Regions from separate parts of the Ancylobacter sp. TW_SC_1 genome, predicted to be linked through region 2. Evidence: predicted binding sites of a transcription regulator. Region 2 holds the regulator's gene; each other region holds the start of a gene.
The links. Region 2 encodes PhoB, which activates phosphate uptake and scavenging genes when phosphate is short. Its sites were predicted from a motif close to TGTCATNNANCTGTCAT; they were not measured.

Region 1 (5,910 bases), 570 kb from region 2:
GGTCGGCAAGTTCGTCGAGTTCTTCGGCCCCGGCCTCGACCATCTCACCCTCGCCGACCGCGCCACCATCGGCAACATGGCGCCCGAATATGGCGCGACCTGCGGCTTCTTCCCGGTCGACGGCGAGACCATCGCCTATCTCGACGAGACCGGCCGCACGGATGACCGCATCGCGCTGGTGGAGGCCTATTCCAAGGCGCAGGGCCTGTGGCGCGAGGCCGGCACGCCGGACCCGGTGTTCACCGACGTCCTCGAACTCGACATCTCCACCGTGCTGCCCTCGCTCGCCGGCCCCAAGCGCCCGCAGGACCGCGTGCTGCTCTCCGGCACCAAGCAGGGCTTCCTCGCCGCGCTGGAAGGCGAGTTCAAGAAGGCCGGCGAGACCGCCAAGCGCGTGCCGGTGGCCGGCACCGACTATGATCTCGGCCATGGCGACGTCACCATCGCCGCCATCACCTCCTGCACCAACACCTCCAATCCCAGCGTGCTGATCGCCGCCGGCCTGCTGGCCCGCAACGCGGTCGCCAAGGGGCTGAAGTCGAAGCCGTGGGTGAAGACCTCGCTGGCGCCCGGCTCGCAGGTGGTGGAAGGCTATCTCAACGCCGCCGGCCTGCAGAAGGACCTCGACGCGCTCGGCTTCAACCTGGTCGGCTTCGGCTGCACCACCTGCATCGGCAATTCCGGCCCGCTGCCGGAGCCGATCTCGGAAGCCATCAACAAGAACGACCTCATCGCCGGTGCCGTCATCTCCGGCAACCGCAATTTCGAGGGCCGGGTGAACCCGGACGTGAAGGCGAACTACCTCGCCTCGCCGCCGCTGGTCGTCGCCTACGCCATCGCCGGCTCGCTGCAGATCGACCTCACCACCGAGCCGCTCGGCATCGGCTCGGACGGCACGCCGGTCTATCTCAAGGACGTGTGGCCGACCAACCGCGAGATCGCCACCTTCATCCGCGAGAACGTCACCAAGAAGATGTTCCAGGAGAAGTACTCCGACGTCTTCAAGGGCGACGAGAACTGGCAGAAGATCGCCATCCCGCTCGGCGAGACCTATGCCTGGGACGACCGCTCCACCTATGTGCAGAACCCGCCCTATTTCGAGGGCATGGCGATGGAGCCGGAGCCCGTCACCGACATCATCAAGGCGCGGGTCATGGGCCTGTTCCTCGATTCCATCACCACCGACCACATCTCGCCCGCCGGCTCGATCAAGGAAGCCAGCCCCGCCGGCGTCTACCTGCGCGACCATCAGGTCCGCCCGGCGGACTTCAACCAGTACGGCACGCGGCGCGGCAATCATCAGATCATGATGCGCGGCACCTTCGCCAATATCCGCATCAAGAACCAGATGCTGGCCGGCAAGGAAGGCGGCTTCACCCGCCACTGGCCGGACGGCGCCGAGATGCCGATCTACGATGCCGCCATGCTCTACCGTCAGGAAGGCGTGCCCACCGTCGTCTTCGCCGGCAAGGAATACGGCACCGGCTCCTCGCGCGACTGGGCGGCCAAGGGCACGGCGCTGCTCGGCATCCGCGCCGTCATCGCCCAGAGCTTCGAGCGCATCCACCGCTCGAACCTGGTCGGCATGGGCGTGGTGCCGCTGGTGTTCCAGAACGACGAATCCTGGCAGTCGCTGGGCATCAAGGGCGATGAGATCGTCACCCTCCGGGGCATCGAGGGCGACCTCAAGCCGCGCCAGACGCTGGTCGCCGAGATCACCTTCGCCGACGGCACCGTGAAGAACGTCCCGCTCACCTGCCGCATCGATACGCTCGACGAGCTGGACTACTTCCGCAACGGCGGCATCCTGCCCTACGTGCTGCGCAACCTCGCGGCCTGATCGACGACAGGAAGGGCCGGCGCGGGATATCCGACCCCGCGCCGGCCCTTTTCCGTCCTGCGCCTCTCTCCGCGACCTCTTCCGCCGGCGGCTTCCCGGCGGCAGCTTCCTGCGGCCTGGCGGCGACACCCCGCCCGCACCGGCCCCGCGACACCCGAATGTGACTGGCAGCGGCGCCTGCCACGTCCTATTGCCTAGGGTGGATCCGGTCGGTCGAGACCTGCCCGGAGATCCTTCCCGGAGCCAAGCGACAGGGTCCGCCGATATCCGGAACGGCCCGTGTCGCACCATTGAGCTCGCGCCCAAGGACGACCTGCTCGATATGTCCGTTACCGTCGCACACCCCGCCTTCCGCATGCCCGAACACACCGCCGGCGCCTGTCGCGACCGGTTTTCACGGATCGGCTTCGTGCTGCTGGCGCTGGTGCTCGTGCTGCCGGCAGCGGCGCGGGCCGAGGAGGCGCCGGCGGAGGCGATCAAGCCGGTGACGGCGCCGCGGGCGATGGTCGAGCTGTTCACCAGCCAGGGCTGCTCCGCCTGCCCGCCGGCCGACAAGCTGCTCGCCGAGATGGCCGAGCGACCGGACGTGATCGCCCTCACCCTCGCGGTCGATTACTGGGACTATCTCGGCTGGAAGGACACGCTGGCCAAGCACGGCCATTCGCTGCGCCAGAAGGCCTATGCCCACATGCGCGGCGACAGCAAGATGTTCACGCCGCAGGCGGTGGTGAACGGCCACGTCATGGCCATCGGCTCCGATCGCTCGACGCTGGAGCGCACCTTGTCGACCATCGCCCGGCCCGCCGTGCCGATCACGGTCGAGACGGCGAAGGACCGCATCACGGTCAAGATCGACGCCGCCCCGGGATCGGGCGAGGTCTGGCTGTGCCCGGTCATCAGCCGCATGGAGGTCGAGATCGGCCGGGGCGAGAACGAGGGCGCCAGCATGACCTACCACAATGTGGTGCGCGGCTGGACCAAGCTCGGCGACTGGAACGGCAGCGCCGCGCGTTTTGAAACCATCCTGCCCCGCCCGCCCGGCGATGCGACCGACGCGGTCGTCGTCTTCGTGCAGTCCGGCTCCGCGACCGAGCCCGGCGCCATATTGGGCGCCTCCCTGCAGCCGCTGCACTGATTCCCACCGAGCCTGCCGACGGACCGGTGCGGGGCCGCGAGGCCAATCCGCGCCGCGCCGTGCCGTGCCCTCGGGCGTCGCCGTGGCGCGGACAAAGAAAAAGGGCCGGCGACATGGCCGGCCCTGAAGAGCAATTCGGGGATTGAACCTAGAACATAACGTCAGGCCGGTCCGCGAGCACCGCGGGGGGCTGGGGGGCTGGGAAACCGATGCGCCACGCGAACCGGCCCAACGCTATGAGGGATAGATTGGTGGCGCCGGGCGGCATCGCAACGGCCGAATTCGGGCGGCGATGTGTTTTCGGTTAACGAGCGCGTGAACGCCGCCGGATACCCCATGAATGCGAAAGGCGCTTGAAGGCGCCCGCCGGCCGGTGGATCATGACAGGCACATGACGACGTCGGACCGGCCGTCCGGGAGAGCCGGGCCGGCCAAGCCGGAGGAGCCGCGTGGCGGAAATCGACCCCATAGCCTTGCCGGTCGGCACGCGTGGCGCCCTCGTCACCTTCGACCGGCGCGAGCTCGACCGCATCCTCGACCTCTACGGCCGCATGGTGGCGCTCGGCGAATGGCGCGACTACGCCATCGACTTCACCCGCGACAGGGCGATCTTCTCGATCTTCCGGCGCGCCGCCGAAGTGCCGATCTACCGCGTCGAGAAGGATCCGCGCCTCGCCCGCCGGCAGGGCGCCTACACCGTCGTGTCGCAGACCGGCCTCATCCTCAAGCGCGGCCATGAGCTTCAACGCGTCCTCGCGGTGCTGGAAAAGCCGCTGCGCGCCGTCAACTGACCACCCCGTCCCCTGTCCCCGGAGATCCGAATGCGCAGCCTGACCGTCGCCGCCACCCAGATGAGCTGCGACTGGAATATCGAGGGCAACATCGCCCGCGCCGAGGCGCTGGTGCGCGAGGCCGCCGGGCGCGGCGCGACGCTCATCCTGCTGCAGGAACTGTTCGAAACCCCCTATTTCTGCCAGGACCAGCTCTACGAGTTCCTCGAACTCGCCAGACCCTTCGAGGGCAACCGGCTGATCGCCCATTTCGCGAAACTCGCGAAGGAACTGGGCGTGGTGCTGCCGATCAGCTTCTTCGAGCGCGCCGGCCAGGCCGCCTTCAACAGCCTCGCCATGGTGGACGCGGACGGCTCGGTGCTCGGGCTCTACCGCAAGAGCCACATACCGGACGGGCCGGGCTACACCGAGAAGTTCTACTTCTCGCCGGGCGACACCGGCTTCCGCGTCTGGGACACGGCGGTCGGGCGCATCGGCGTCGGCATCTGCTGGGACCAGTGGTTCCCCGAATGCGCGCGCACCATGGCGCTGCTCGGCGCCGAAGTGCTGCTCTACCCCACCGCCATCGGCTCCGAGCCGCACGACAGCGGCCTCGATTCGTCGGGCCACTGGCAGCGCGTGATGCAGGGCCATGCCGGGGCCAACCTGACGCCGCTGATCGCCTCCAACCGCATCGGCCGGGAAGAGGGCCGCAACGGCACCGCCATCACCTTCTACGGCTCTTCCTTCATCGCCGGGCCGACCGGCGAGAAGCTGGCCGAGGCCGGGCGCGAGGAGGAGGCGGTGCTCACCGCCACCTTCGACCTCGACGGCATTGCCCGCCAGCGCCACAGCTGGGGCGTGTTCCGCGACCGGCGGCCGGAACTCTACGGGCCGCTGCTCTCCCTCGACGGGCGCGCGCCGACGCGCGCGATCGGGTGATCGGCATGAGCCAGACCCTCACCACCCTGCCCGCCGCCGACGGCTTCCGCATGCCGGCCGAATGGGAGCCGCATGCCGGCACCTGGATGATCTGGCCGGAGCGGCCGGACAATTGGCGCGAGGGCGCGCTGCCGGCGCAGGACGCCTTCGTCGCCGTGGCGAGCGCCATCGCCCGCTTCGAGCCGGTCACCATGCTCGCCACCGCCCGGCAATGGCGCAATGCGCGCGCGATGCTGCCGCCCTCGGTGCGGGTGGTCGAGGCGTCCTCGGACGATTCCTGGTGCCGCGACAGCGGCGCCACCTTCGTCACCGACGGCGCCGGACGGCTGCGCGGCGTCGACTGGGACTTCAACGCCTGGGGCGGGCTCTACGCCCCCTGCGACCAGGACCGGCTCATCGCCGCCAAGATGTTGGAGATCGAGCGCGCCCCGCGCTACGCCGCCCCGCTGGTGCTGGAGGGCGGCTCGATCCATGTCGATGGCGAGGGCACGGTGCTGACCACCGAGGAATGCCTGCTCAACCCCAACCGCAACCCCGACCTCACGCGCGAGGAGATCGAGCAGCACCTCAGGGACCATCTCGGCGTCTCGCGCGTGCTGTGGCTCGGCGCCGGCCTAGTCGACGACGAGACCTCCGGCCATATCGACAACCTCGCCTGCTTCGTGCGCCCCGGCGTGGTGGCGCTGACCTGGTGCGAGGACCCGCTCGATCCGCAATACGCCATCTCCCGGGATGCCCATGAGCGCCTGTCGAAGATGACCGACGCGCGCGGGCGCTCCATCGAGATCGTCAAGCTGCCGCTGCCGGGTCCGCTGTTCCGCACGATGGAGGAGGCCATCGACGCCGGGCCGGGCTCGGGCACCATGTCGCGCGGCAATGGCGAGCGGCTCGGCGCCTCCTACGCCAATTTCTACATCGGCAACGGGCACGTGCTGATGCCGCTGCTCGATCCCGCGCATGACGAGACCGCCCGCGCCATCCTCGCCCGGCTGTTCCCGGACCGCGAGGTGGTCGGCGTGCCGACGCACGAGATCATCCTCGGCGGCGGCAACATCCACTGCATCACCCAGCAGCAGCCCCTCGGCACGCCGGGCTGAGCGGGCGGCATCGTCATCCCGTTCGCCGTCATCCCGGCCGAGCGCCGCGAAAGCCGGGATCGCGGCGAGGGGACGGGGCCAACCTCGCGCACCGTCATCCTGAGGTGCCCGGCCGTCGGCCGGGCC
Region 2 (5,910 bases):
CCCCCGGCGAAACCACCTGGCCGATCACCTCGGCGACCTTCATCCTGCTGCCGAAGGAGCCGAAGTCGGGCCCGCAGGCGGCCGAGGTCATCAAGTTCTTCGACTGGGCGTTCAAGGATGGCGGCGCCATCGCCGAGAAGCTGCACTACATCCCGCTTCCCGAGAACGTCGCCAACCGCGTCCGCGAGGCCTGGAAGACGGAAGTGAAGGCCGAAGGCAAGCCGGTCTGGTCGCACTGACATCACTGAATACAGGGGAGGGATGCGTGCATCCCTCCCTTTCGTCTTTGCCGGACGCGACGCGTCCGCGCCCATTGCATGATATCTTCCCGGCCACTTTCAAGGCCGCCGTTTCCGTCTGTTCCTGAGGGACCTTTCGCACATGGACGCCACATTGAGCGGCACCGCTGATCCGGCACTGGTTTCTGAGCGCAAGCCGGCCGGGCGCGTCAGCGACCCAGTCTTCGTGGGAATACTCTGGGGCAGCGGCATTCTCGTTCTGGTGCTGCTCGGCCTCATCATCGCCATGCTGTTCGAGGGTGGGCTTCCCGCCTTGCGGGAGTTTGGCATCAACTTCCTCTGGTCGACGACCTGGAACCCGGTGACCGAGAAGTTCGGCGCCGGCGTCATGGTGTTCGGCACCATCTTCAGCGCCGTCATCGCCGTCGTGATCGCGCTGCCGCTGTCCTTCGGCATCGGCTTTTTCCTGACCGAGATCGCGCCGGGCGCCCTGCGCCGGCCGATCGGCGTGGCGATCCAGCTGCTCGCAGCCATTCCCTCGATCATCTACGGCATGTGGGGCTTCTTCGTCGTCGTGCCGCTGATGGCCGCCTATGTGCAGCCGCCGCTGATCGACTGGCTGGGCCCGCTCCCCTTCATCGGCGCGTTGTTCCAGGGCCCGCCGCTCGGCGCCGGCATGCTCACCGCCGGCCTGATCATGGCGATCATGATCCTGCCCTTCATCACCGCGATGTTCGTCGAGGTGCTGGAATCGGTGCCGCCGATGATCAAGGAATCCGCCTACGGCGTTGGCGCCACCACCTATGAGGTCTACCGCAACGTCTCGGTGCCCTATGGCCGCACCGCCATGGTCGGCGCGGTGATGCTCGGCCTCGGCCGTGCGCTCGGCGAGACCATGGCCGTGACCTTCGTCATCGGCAACGCCACCCGCATGTCGGCCTCGCTCTTCGCACCAGGCTCGACCATCGCCTCGACCATCGCCAACGAGTTTCCCGAGGCCGCGCCCGGCTCGCTGAAGCTGCAGTCGCTGCTCGAGCTCGGCTTCATCCTGTTCGTGATTTCGTTCATCGTGCTCGCGCTGTCGCGCCTTCTCGTTCGCTCTAAGCTGAAGGGCTGAGGAAGCTTACATGTCATCGCTCGTCCGCCGCCGCGCGACCGACTACACAGTCAAGGTCATCAGCACGCTCTTCGCCGTGCTGGCCCTGCTCCTGCTGGCCTGGATCCTCTGGACCCTGGTGATCCGCGGCCTGCCCGCGCTCGGCCCGCACGTGTTCACCCGCATCACCCTTCCGCCCGGGCAGGAGGGCGGTCTTCTCAACGCGATCGTCGGCTCGCTGATCCAGATCGGCATCGCTCTCGTGGTCGGCACGCCCATCGGCCTGATGTGCGGCACCTTCCTCGCCGAGAACGGCCGCGGCACGCAGGTCGGCAACGCGGTTCGCTTCGTCAACGACGTGCTGCTCTCCGCGCCGTCGATCCTCATCGGCCTGTTTGTCTACCAGATCCTCGTCATGCCCTTTGGCGGGTTCTCCGGCTGGGCCGGCGCGGTGGCGCTCGCCATCATCATCATCCCGGTCGTCGTGCGCACCACCGAGGACATGCTCAACCTCGTGCCGATCGGCCTGCGCGAGGCGGCGTTCGCGCTCGGCGCGCCGCAGTGGAAGGTCGTCACCTTCGTGACCTGGAGAGCGGCACGCGCGGGCATCGTCACTGGCATCCTGCTGGCGGTCGCCCGCGCCGCCGGCGAGACGGCGCCGCTGCTGTTCACCTCGCTCGGCAACAATAGTTGGTCGCTCGACATGAACAGCCCCATGGCCAGCCTGCCGATCGCCATCTACCAGTACGCCGCCAGCCCCTTCGACGACTGGGTGGCTCTGGCCTGGGCGGGCGCCCTCATCATCACCGTCGGGGTTCTGACCCTGAACATCCTTTCCCGCCTCGTCCTGGCGAAGATGAAGTGAGACGGACCATGAACTTCGCACCCGAAACGTCGATCGACATCGCCTCCGCCGTCAATCGCGCCACCGCGCCGTCGGCCGAGTCCAAGCTCAAGGTCGAGAAGCTCAACTTCTATTACGGCGACAACCATGCGCTGAAGAACATCAACTTCGACATTCCCGAGAAGCGCGTCACCGCGATGATCGGGCCGTCGGGCTGCGGCAAGTCCACGCTGCTGCGCATCTTCAACCGCATGTACCAGCTCTATCCGGGCCAGCGCGCGGAAGGGAAGATCCTGTTCGACGGCGCCGACCTGCTGAGCAAGGATCTGGATTCCACCGTGGTGCGCTCGCGCATCGGCATGGTGTTCCAGAAGCCGACGCCGTTCCCGATGTCGATCTACGACAACATCGCCTTCGGCGTGAAGCTGCACGAGCGCCTCAACAAGGCGCAGATGGACGAGCGCGTGGAATGGTGCCTGCGCAAGGCGGCGATCTGGGAGGAGACCAAGGACCGTCTCCACACCTCGGCGCTCGGCATGTCCGGCGGCCAGCAGCAGCGCCTGTGCATCGCCCGCACCATCGCGGTGCGTCCGGAAGTGATCCTGCTCGACGAGCCGACCTCGGCGCTCGATCCGATTTCGACCTCGAAGATCGAGGATCTGATCGACGAGCTGAAGCAGGAATTCACCATCGTCATCGTCACGCACAACATGCAGCAGGCGGCGCGCTGTGCCGACATCACCTCGTTCTTCTATCTCGGCGAACTGATCGAGGTCGCCGCGTCGAACGAGATCTTCACCAACCCGCGCGAAGCCCGCACCCGCGACTACATCACCGGCCGCTTCGGCTGAACGCACGACGAGAGAGGCCTGACCCATGACCGAACATATCGTCTCGTCGTTCGACACCGACCTGAAGGAACTCGGCCGCCGCGTGGTCGAGATGGGCGGACAGTCCGAACGCCTTGTCGCCGACTCCGTGCAGGCGCTTGTCAAGCGCGACAGCGAGCTCGCCCAGAAGGTGATCGTGCTCGACGGTCCGGTCGATCTGTTGCAGCGGGAGATCGAGGAGAAGGCGGTGCTCATCATCGCCCGCCGCCAGCCGCTGGCCGGCGACCTGCGCGAGATCGTCGCCGCCATGCGCATCGCCAACGATCTGGAGCGCATCGGCGACCTCGCCAAGAACACCGCCAAGCGCGTCCTCGCCCTCACCGGCGAGTTCCATCCGCAGAAGCTGGTGCGCGGCGTGGAGCACATGTCGACCATCGTGCTCGAGCAGCTCAAGATGGTGCTCGATTCCTACGCGAGCCGCGACGAGACCCGTGCCTTGGAAGTCTGGCAGCGCGATGGCGAGGTCGACGTGCTCTACACCTCGCTGTTCCGCGAACTCCTCACCTACATGATGGAGGACCCGCGCAACATCTCGCTGTGCACGCACCTGCTGTTCTGCGCCAAGAACATCGAGCGCATCGGCGACCACGCCACCAACATTGCCGAGACGATCCACTATCTCGTCACCGGTCAGCTCCTGACGGAGGAACGGCCGAAGCAGGACACCAGCAGCCTGACCAGCGTGGCGTTCCCGGCCTGAGGCCCCCGGTGCCCCACGAACGATCGGGAACCAGACCATGCCGACCAATATTCTGATCGTGGAGGATGAGGAGCCCCTCACCCTCCTGCTGCGCTACAATCTCGAATCCGAGGGATATGCGGTCGAGAGCGTCGGGCGCGGCGACGAGGCCGAGACCCGGCTGCGCGAAAGCGTCCCGGATCTGCTGATCCTCGACTGGATGCTGCCGGGGCTCTCCGGCATCGAGCTGTGCCGGCGCCTGCGCGCGCGCCCCGACACGGAGCGCATGCCGATCCTCATGCTCACCGCGCGCGGTGAGGAGACCGAGCGGGTGCGCGGCCTCGCCACCGGCGCGGATGACTATGTCGTCAAGCCCTTCTCGGTTCCCGAACTGGTGGCGCGGGTGCGGGCGCTGCTGCGCCGGGCCAAGCCCGAGCACATCTCGACCCTGCTGCGCGCCGGCGACATCGAGCTCGACCGCGAGACCAAGCGGGTGCACCGCGCCGGCCGCGAGCTGCATCTCGGCCCCACCGAGTTCCGCCTGCTGGAATTTCTCATGCAGTCGCCGGGACGGGTCTATTCGCGCGAGCAGCTGCTCGACGGCGTGTGGGGACAGGACGTCTATATCGACGAGCGGACGGTCGACGTGCATGTCGGACGCCTGCGCAAGGCACTCAACCGGGCGCGTCAGCCGGACCCGATCCGCACCGTGCGCGGCTCCGGCTACTCGTTCAACGAGATGTTCGCCCGGGCGCACTGACGGGCCGTCCAAGCTGCGCATCGGCCGGGATGATGCGGGGGGGTGGCGTCGCATCACCCCGTCGCGGCGACCCTGTCGCGACCCTGCCGGTACTGCTGCTCGATCTCCAGAAGCCGCTGCTTGCGCCAGAGCCCGCCGCCATAGCCGGTCAGCGAGCCGTCCGCGCCGATGACGCGGTGGCAGGGGATCACCAGCGCGATCTGGTTGGCGCCGTTCGCCCGGGCGACGGCGCGGATCGCCGAGGGCTGCCCCATCCGGCGGGCGATTTCCGAATAGCTCACCGTCGCGCCGGGTGGAATCTGCCGCAGCTCGGACCAGACGGCGCGCGTGAACGCGCTGCCGTCGAGTGCCAGCGGCGTCCGGAAGGCGGCCGACGTACCGGCGAAGAAGTCGGCGAGCTCGGCGCGGATCTGCTCGGTGGGGGCGTAACCGCCGATTCCGAGATCGCCGCGCGCCCGCTTCCGCAGCCGCGCGATCTCGGCCGGCAAACCCTTGCGCTCGATGAATTCCAGCAGGTGCAGATGGGAGGCGCTGCAGATGGCGATCATGTCGCCAAGCGGCGTGCTGATCCAGTCGGCCAGCAGCGTGCCATGCCCGGCGATGTCGCCCGGCGCGCAGCCCATGAGCCGGGCGAAGGCGGCGCGGAAGGCGCTCGCCGACTGGAAGCCGGCGTCGTGCTGCGCGGTGATGACCTTGCCGCCGTCCGAGAGCGTCTCGAAGCCCTCTCTCAGCCGCCGGTGCCGCGCCATTTCGAGGAAGGTCATGCCGAATTGCCGCTTGAAGCTGCGTCGCACCGTCGACAGGTCGAACCCCATCCGTGCGACATGGTCCTCGCTCCAGCGGCGCGCGGGATGCTCATCGAGCGCGGCGAGCAGTGCCCCGATCGCCGGGTCGGCGCTCGCCGCGGGCTGCAGCGGATGGCAGCGCCGGCAGGGGCGGAAGCCGGCCTCGATGCACTCGCCGACCGTCGCGACGAAGGTGCAGTTCTCCGGCCTCGGCTTGCGCGCGGGGCAGGTCATCCGGCAGAAGATGCCGGTGGAGGCGACGCAGACATAAGCGCGGCCCTCATAGCCTTCGTCGCGGTCGAGAAGGGCGCGGTAGAGCGTCTCGTGATCGGGCAGATCGAACAGCATGGGCAAAATCTAGCATCGCCCGGATGGTGTGCCGCCGCAAATCGGGCGGTTATTTCCTCGCGCGGCATTGCCGCGCGACCTGGCTGCAGAGCGTACCGCCCGGGCGCCGTCCGTCACGGCTCAGGTACGGGTGATCGACAATCCGCCATCGACCAGATGCGCCGTGCCGGACACGAAGGACGCATCGTCCGAGGCGAGATAAAGCACTGAGCGGGCGATCTCCTCGGGCTGGCTGACACGCTTCAGCGCGTGCAGTCCGACGAGGAAGG
Region 3 (5,910 bases), 2.0 Mb from region 2:
GTCGGGACGCGCACCGAGCCTGCCCTGTCCGCGCCGTCCATGCGCGTGAACGGCTGACGCCGCCCGACGACCGGCACGGCCCCCGCAAGGCGCCGCTTCTCCATCCGCATAGCGAGCCGCGTGCCCCGAGGCGCGCGCAGAGCGGCCATCACCGAACGGCGCGGGTCGAACGTCACATCATGTGATGAAATCAGGCGCTTATGGCGGGCGCGAGCCACCAAGAAGAGAACTATGTGTTCGCTGTAGCGCTATGATGCATGCTGACCGCGTCTAAGCTCGCATAATTGTTCTTCGTTACCTCCGACATCTTCGCCTCATGCCCGACGCCAGATGGCCGGTTGCCGCTACTACGGCTTGCTCGACAGAAAAGCCTTATGGTCGCCGTCGATGACGAGCGCGGTGAGGCGACCCGTCCGATAGGCGCCGGTATCGATGCCGATGCGGTTGATCCGCTCCTCAGGCTTCGCGCTGATGGTGTGTCCGTGGACCACCACTTTTTCCAGGGGCATCAGAGAGTCCAGGAAGGGGGCGCGCATCCACAGGAGATCATCGGGGTCCTGGCGCTCCAGGGACGTTCCCGGCCGGACGCCGGCGTGGCAGAAGAAGTAGTCGCCAAACGAAACCGCGTGCTGCAGCCCTTTCAGGAACTGAACGTGCGAGGAAGGTACCGTCTCCACCAGCTTCCGATGCACCTGTTCGAGATCGGCCTCTGTCTTCAGCTTCGAGCGATTGAGCTTCACGCCATAGGAGCGCGACGTGGCGTTGCCGCCGCCATTGACGAAAACGCCATCGATGCTGGGTTGATCGAGAAAGGCGAGGAATTCCACGTCGTGGTTACCCGCGAGCATGATGTAGCGGGGATCATCTGCCTGAAGCGTGATCAGACGGTCGATAACGCCCTTGGAGTCCGAGCCTCGATCCACATAGTCGCCAAGAAAAATGATCCGCCAGTCACCCGGCTTTGACCGTGCGTTATCCTCCTCGATCTTCTGAAGAAGCTTGTCGAGAAGAGACCGGCACCCGTGGATGTCGCCAATGGCGTAAATCCGGATTCCCTCAGGGCCGCGAGCCTCAGAAAGGGTGACGGGTGGTGTTTTCCAAAGTCCAAAAATTCTCTGCCGACTCCAAACCGGAGCGTCAGAATGATCCAACGTGCCGTGGAACACAATATCCCGGCAGTGGACCGGAGCGGCGATTCGCCCAGAGATCCGCGAGCCGAGCGGGCATCGTCCCGAGGACCCGGGTCGGCGAATGCTACTTTTATGTGACAGTGCGAGCCGCTATCGGTGGCCCTTCAAGCTGACGGGAGGTGGCCTCTTCGTGGCGGCAAAACCGGCTTATGCCCGGACGAGCGGAGAGACGACATGTCGGAGCAAACGCCAGAGGTTCAGCCGCAGTGCCACGTGGAAGCGCCGGAGTCGGCCGGTGCCGGACGCGAGGTCGAGCTCAAGCTGTTCACGGATCCGGCCACCCTCCAGCACCTCCTCACCGCCGCCGTGATTACCCGCAACACCGCATCAAAGGGCGTCGTCCGGCGCCTGGAGGCGACCTATTACGACACGCCCGACGCGGTCCTCGCCCGGCAGGGCGCGTCGTTGCGCGTCCGGCGCAGCGGCAAGCAGTTTGTCCAGACGCTGAAGCTGGCGTCAGAGGGGAGCCCACTCCAGCGGCGCGAGATGGAAGCGCGGGTCCCGGACAGCGCCCTTCAGCTCGATGCGCTGCCCCTGGCCGATCTGGGCGCGCCCTTCGCAACGCTGCCGGGCATGGAACTCGCGCCGGTGTTCACCACCAAGATCCGCCGCCATATAAAGGTCGTGGAGTTTGGCGGCGCCGTCATCGAGGTCGCGTTCGACGAGGGAACGCTGAGCGCCGGCGAAAAGGCGGAAGCCGTCTGCGAGATCGAGCTGGAACTGAAAGCAGGCGGGGCGGGTGCGCTCCACGAGCTGGCCCTGTCCCTGCTTGAGCAGGGGCCGGTTCGCGTCGGGTTCCAGAGCAAGGCCGAGCGCGGCTATGCGCTCGCCTTTGGCACCTCGCCCACGGCCGAAAAGGCGTTTGCGACAGGCATCGGGCCGGCTGATACCACGGACGATGTGATCGCCAAGGTTTTGAATGCCTGCCAGTGCCATGTGATGGCGAATCTGATGGCGGCGCATCATGGCCAGGACCCGGAGGGCGTTCATCAGCTGCGGGTCGCACTGCGGCGTCTGCGCACCGCTATATCCCTGTTCAAGAAAGAAGTCCCCGCCTCGGCGCTCGAGGCCCTCGGCCTTGATGCGAAGCGGTTGGCGGGCGCCCTCGGGCCCGCCCGAAATTGGGACGTGTTCGCCACGACGACCATCGCCGAGATCGAGCGCGCCAATCTGCCCGGCGTCGACTTCACCGAGCTCAAATCCGCCTCCGTCTCGCCTCGGGCTCTCAGCTATCAGGCCGTGCGCGTCGATCTGATCGATCTTGAATGCACCCGCTTCCTGCTGTCGCTCGGCCGGGTGATCGAGCGCCGAAGCTGGCGGAACGATATCGGTGTCGACGCTCTCGCCGTGCTCACCCAGCCGGCGCGCGAATTCGCCGGGCGCGGGCTGACGCGCCTGCACCGCAAGGCGCTGAAACAGGGCCACAATTTCCGCAAGCTGCGGCCGGCGGCCCGTCATGAGCTGCGCCTGACACTGAAGAAGCTGCGTTATGGGGCGGAGTTCCTGCTGCCGCTTTACGACCGCGACGGCGCCGCCAGGAAATACCTGAAGCGGATGTCGCGGCTCCAGGACATTCTCGGCATCGACAACGATATCACCACCACGCAGTCGCTGCTGCGCGAGGTGGAGGAGAGCACGTCGCTCCCGCAGGTCCATAAGGCCATCGGCGCGATCACCGGCTGGCAGGGACGCGACCGCATCGAGACCGCCGAGGCGCTGCGGCGCAGCTGGCGGAAATTCATCGACGCCGAGCCATTCTGGCTCGGCTAGCCAGGCTGCGTGCTTCGCTCTCCCTCTAGGCTCGTCACCGCATTGTCGTGCGCTCGTCATGAGGCACGTCGAAACGTCGCGTCGAAGCCGAACAGGAGCGGATGCCCGGATGGACTATTTCAAACGCTTCAATTTCCTTTTCGCGACCCCCGCCTTCGATGCGGACGATCTGGAAGGCGCCCGCTATCACCAGATCGTCGCGGAGATAGAGAGTTCCGGCTTCGAGGTGGTGCGCGCGCGCACCATCGAGGACGCCGAGATCGCGGTTCAGACCGACGCCGCCATCGGCTGCATGATGGTGGACTGGGGCAAGAAGGGCATGGAGGGCAAGACCGCCTCCCTCATCAACCTGATGCGCCGGCGCGGCCTCGACTTCCCCATCATCCTGCTGATCCGCCGGAAGCGGTTCGAAGACGTGCCGGTGGAGGTGCTGGACTTCATCGACGGCTATGTCTTCCTCTCCGAGGAAACCCCCGCCTTCATCGCCAAGAACCTCATCAGCCGGCTCAAGCAATATGCCGAAACCCTGAAGACGCCGTTCTTCGGCGCGCTGGTGGATTATGCCGAAGAGGGCAACCAGCTCTGGACCTGTCCCGGGCACAATGGCGGCGTGTTCTACTCGCGCAGCCCGATCGGCCGGGTGTTCATGGAGCATCTGGGCGAGGCGGTGTTCCGCGACGACCTTGACAACTCCGTGCTCGATCTCGGCGACCTTCTGACCCATGAGGGCCCGGCCCTTGCGGCGCAAAAGGAAGCGGCCAGGATTTTCGGCGCCGAGAAGACCTATTTCGTGCTCAACGGAACGTCGACCTCCAACAAGGTCGCGCTCTCTGCCCTCGTTACCGATGGCGATTTGGTACTGTTCGACCGCAACAACCACAAGGCCGCCCATCATGGCGCCCTTATGATCTCCGGCGGCATTCCGGTCTATGTGCCGACCGTGCGCAATGCCTGGGGGCTGATCGGCCCGATGGATTTCGCGGCGCTGGACGAAGAAGCGCTGCGCGAGCGCATCCGCACCCATCCGTTGGTGACGGATCCCCTCGCATGGCAGAAGCCGCGCCCGTTCCGCGTCGCCGTGGTCGAGCAATGCACCTATGACGGCACGATCCATAATGCCGAGATGATCCTCAAGAAGATCGGTCATCTGTGCGACTACATCATGTTCGACGAGGCCTGGGCAGGTTTCATGAAGTTCCATCCGCTCTATGCCGGGCGCTTCGCCATGGGGCTGAAGGATCTGGGACCGGACGCGCCGGGCATCATCGCCACCCAGTCGACCCACAAGCAGCTCGCGAGCTTCTCGCAGGCGTCGCAGATCCACATGAAGGATCGGCATATCAAAGGGCAGAAGCGGCGAGTGGAGCACCGGCGCTTCAATGAGAGCTTCATGCAGCACGCCTCGACCTCGCCCTTCTATCCGCTGTTCGCCTCGCTGGATGTGGGCGCGCAGATGATGAAGGGACGTTCCGGGGAAGTGCTATGGGACGATACGATCCGCCTCGGCATTGAGCTGCGCAAGAAGATCCGCGCGGTGCGCCGGGAGTTCGAGGAGAAGGAACAGCGCCCCGAGCGCCGCTGGTTCTTCGAGCCCTTCGTGCCGGACCGAGTGGCGATTCCCGATGCATCAAGCCCCGGCGCGGTCCATGACGTGCCGTGGGAGAGCGTCTCCACCGACCAACTCGCCACCAACCCGGCCTTCTGGCATCTCACGCCGGGCGCGGCGTGGCATGGCTATGCCGACATGACGGCGGGTTTCGCCATGACCGATCCCAACAAGCTGACGCTGCTGACGCCCGGCTTCGATCGCTCCACGGGCGCCTATGTCGAGCACGGAATCCCGGCCCCTGTGGTCGCGCAGTATCTGCGCGAGAATCGGATCGTCGCGGAGAAGAACGACCTCAATTCGCTGCTGTTCCTGCTGACGCCGGGTGTTGAATCGAGCAAGGCCGGGACGCTGATCAGCGGTCTGGTCGCCTTCAAGAAGCTGCACGACGACAACGCTTTGCTGGAAGACGCCATCCCCGAGTTCTACAAGCGCCGACCCGCGCGCTATGCCGGAGTGCGCCTGCGCGACCTGTGCGGCGAGATGCACCGCTTTTTCCGCAATGCCAATGTCAGCGCACTGCAGGCAATGCAGTTCTCGGCCGAGCACTTGCCCGATATCGCCCTGTCTCCCCACGATGCGGCGCGCTGCCTCGTGCGCAACGATGTGGATTACCTGCCCATCGACGCCATTGCCGGGCGTATCGCCACCACGCCGTTCGTGGTCTACCCGCCGGGCATTGCAACGATCGTCCCCGGCGAAAGGCTCACGGAGCGCGCGCAGCCGATGATCGATTATCTCAGGATGTTTGAAGCCTGCTTCGACGCATTTCCGGGCTTTGACGTCGAGATCCAGGGCGTCTATCGCGAAGCCGATGCTGCCGGTCGCATCCGGCTGTATACGTATGTGGTTGCGGAATAATCAGGAATCCGAGTTCGTTCATGGAGCAGGAGAAGGCGGTCATTGTCCGCCCGACGCGGGATTCCGACGTTGATGCCATGCTGGCGATCTACCGCCATCACATCCGCCGGGGCGTCGAGGAGGGGGTGGACGACAACGACACGCCGCAGCCCGACGATCTGCGGGAGCGACGCAAGAACCTGAAAAACCGCCGGTTTCCCCATATCGTCGCGGTCCGGGGCGGTGAGGTGGTGGGATATGCCTATGTCGTGCTGTTCCGCAAGCGCCCGGCCTACCGCTACACCGTCAAACATTCCATCTACGTCCACCCCCAGCACATCGGCCACGGCATCGGCAGCCGGCTCATGCGCAGCCTGATCGATGCCTGCGCGGCGGCCGGCTTCCGTCAGATGATCGGTTATATCGATGGCGACAACACCGCGTCGCTCGCCATCCATGAGCGGTTCGGCTTTGTCAGGGTGGGATTCCTCCCGTCGGTCGCCT

Region 1: AC1PZ7_RS04700 (DUF2794 domain-containing protein) is a predicted target of PhoB. The motif match lies at 3,356-3,372, and genes of this name have one in related genera.
Region 3: AC1PZ7_RS15270 (Orn/Lys/Arg family decarboxylase) is a predicted target of PhoB. The motif match lies at 3,004-3,020, and genes of this name have one in related genera.

Annotation. Positions count from the first base shown of each region.
Region 1 covers NZ_CM166365.1:1,009,240-1,015,149, reverse strand. The annotation lists gene acnA (aconitate hydratase AcnA) at 1-1,840, shown strand, start outside; gene AC1PZ7_RS04705 (DUF1223 domain-containing protein) at 2,196-2,975, shown strand; gene AC1PZ7_RS04700 (DUF2794 domain-containing protein) at 3,425-3,766, shown strand; gene aguB (N-carbamoylputrescine amidase) at 3,797-4,687, shown strand; gene aguA (agmatine deiminase) at 4,693-5,784, shown strand.
Region 2 covers NZ_CM166365.1:436,192-442,101, reverse strand. The annotation lists gene pstS (phosphate ABC transporter substrate-binding protein PstS) at 1-239, shown strand, start outside; gene pstC (phosphate ABC transporter permease subunit PstC) at 382-1,356, shown strand; gene pstA (phosphate ABC transporter permease PstA) at 1,367-2,200, shown strand; gene pstB (phosphate ABC transporter ATP-binding protein PstB) at 2,209-3,030, shown strand; gene phoU (phosphate signaling complex protein PhoU) at 3,056-3,769, shown strand; gene phoB (phosphate regulon transcriptional regulator PhoB) at 3,807-4,508, shown strand; gene AC1PZ7_RS01975 (bifunctional transcriptional activator/DNA repair enzyme AdaA) at 4,562-5,641, opposite strand; gene AC1PZ7_RS01970 (SDR family oxidoreductase) at 5,762-5,910, opposite strand, start outside.
Region 3 covers NZ_CM166365.1:3,266,842-3,272,751, forward strand. The annotation lists gene AC1PZ7_RS15255 (hypothetical protein) at 1-57, shown strand, start outside; gene AC1PZ7_RS15260 (metallophosphoesterase family protein) at 348-1,166, opposite strand; gene AC1PZ7_RS15265 (CYTH and CHAD domain-containing protein) at 1,365-2,960, shown strand; gene AC1PZ7_RS15270 (Orn/Lys/Arg family decarboxylase) at 3,070-5,427, shown strand; gene AC1PZ7_RS15275 (GNAT family N-acetyltransferase) at 5,448-5,910, shown strand, end outside.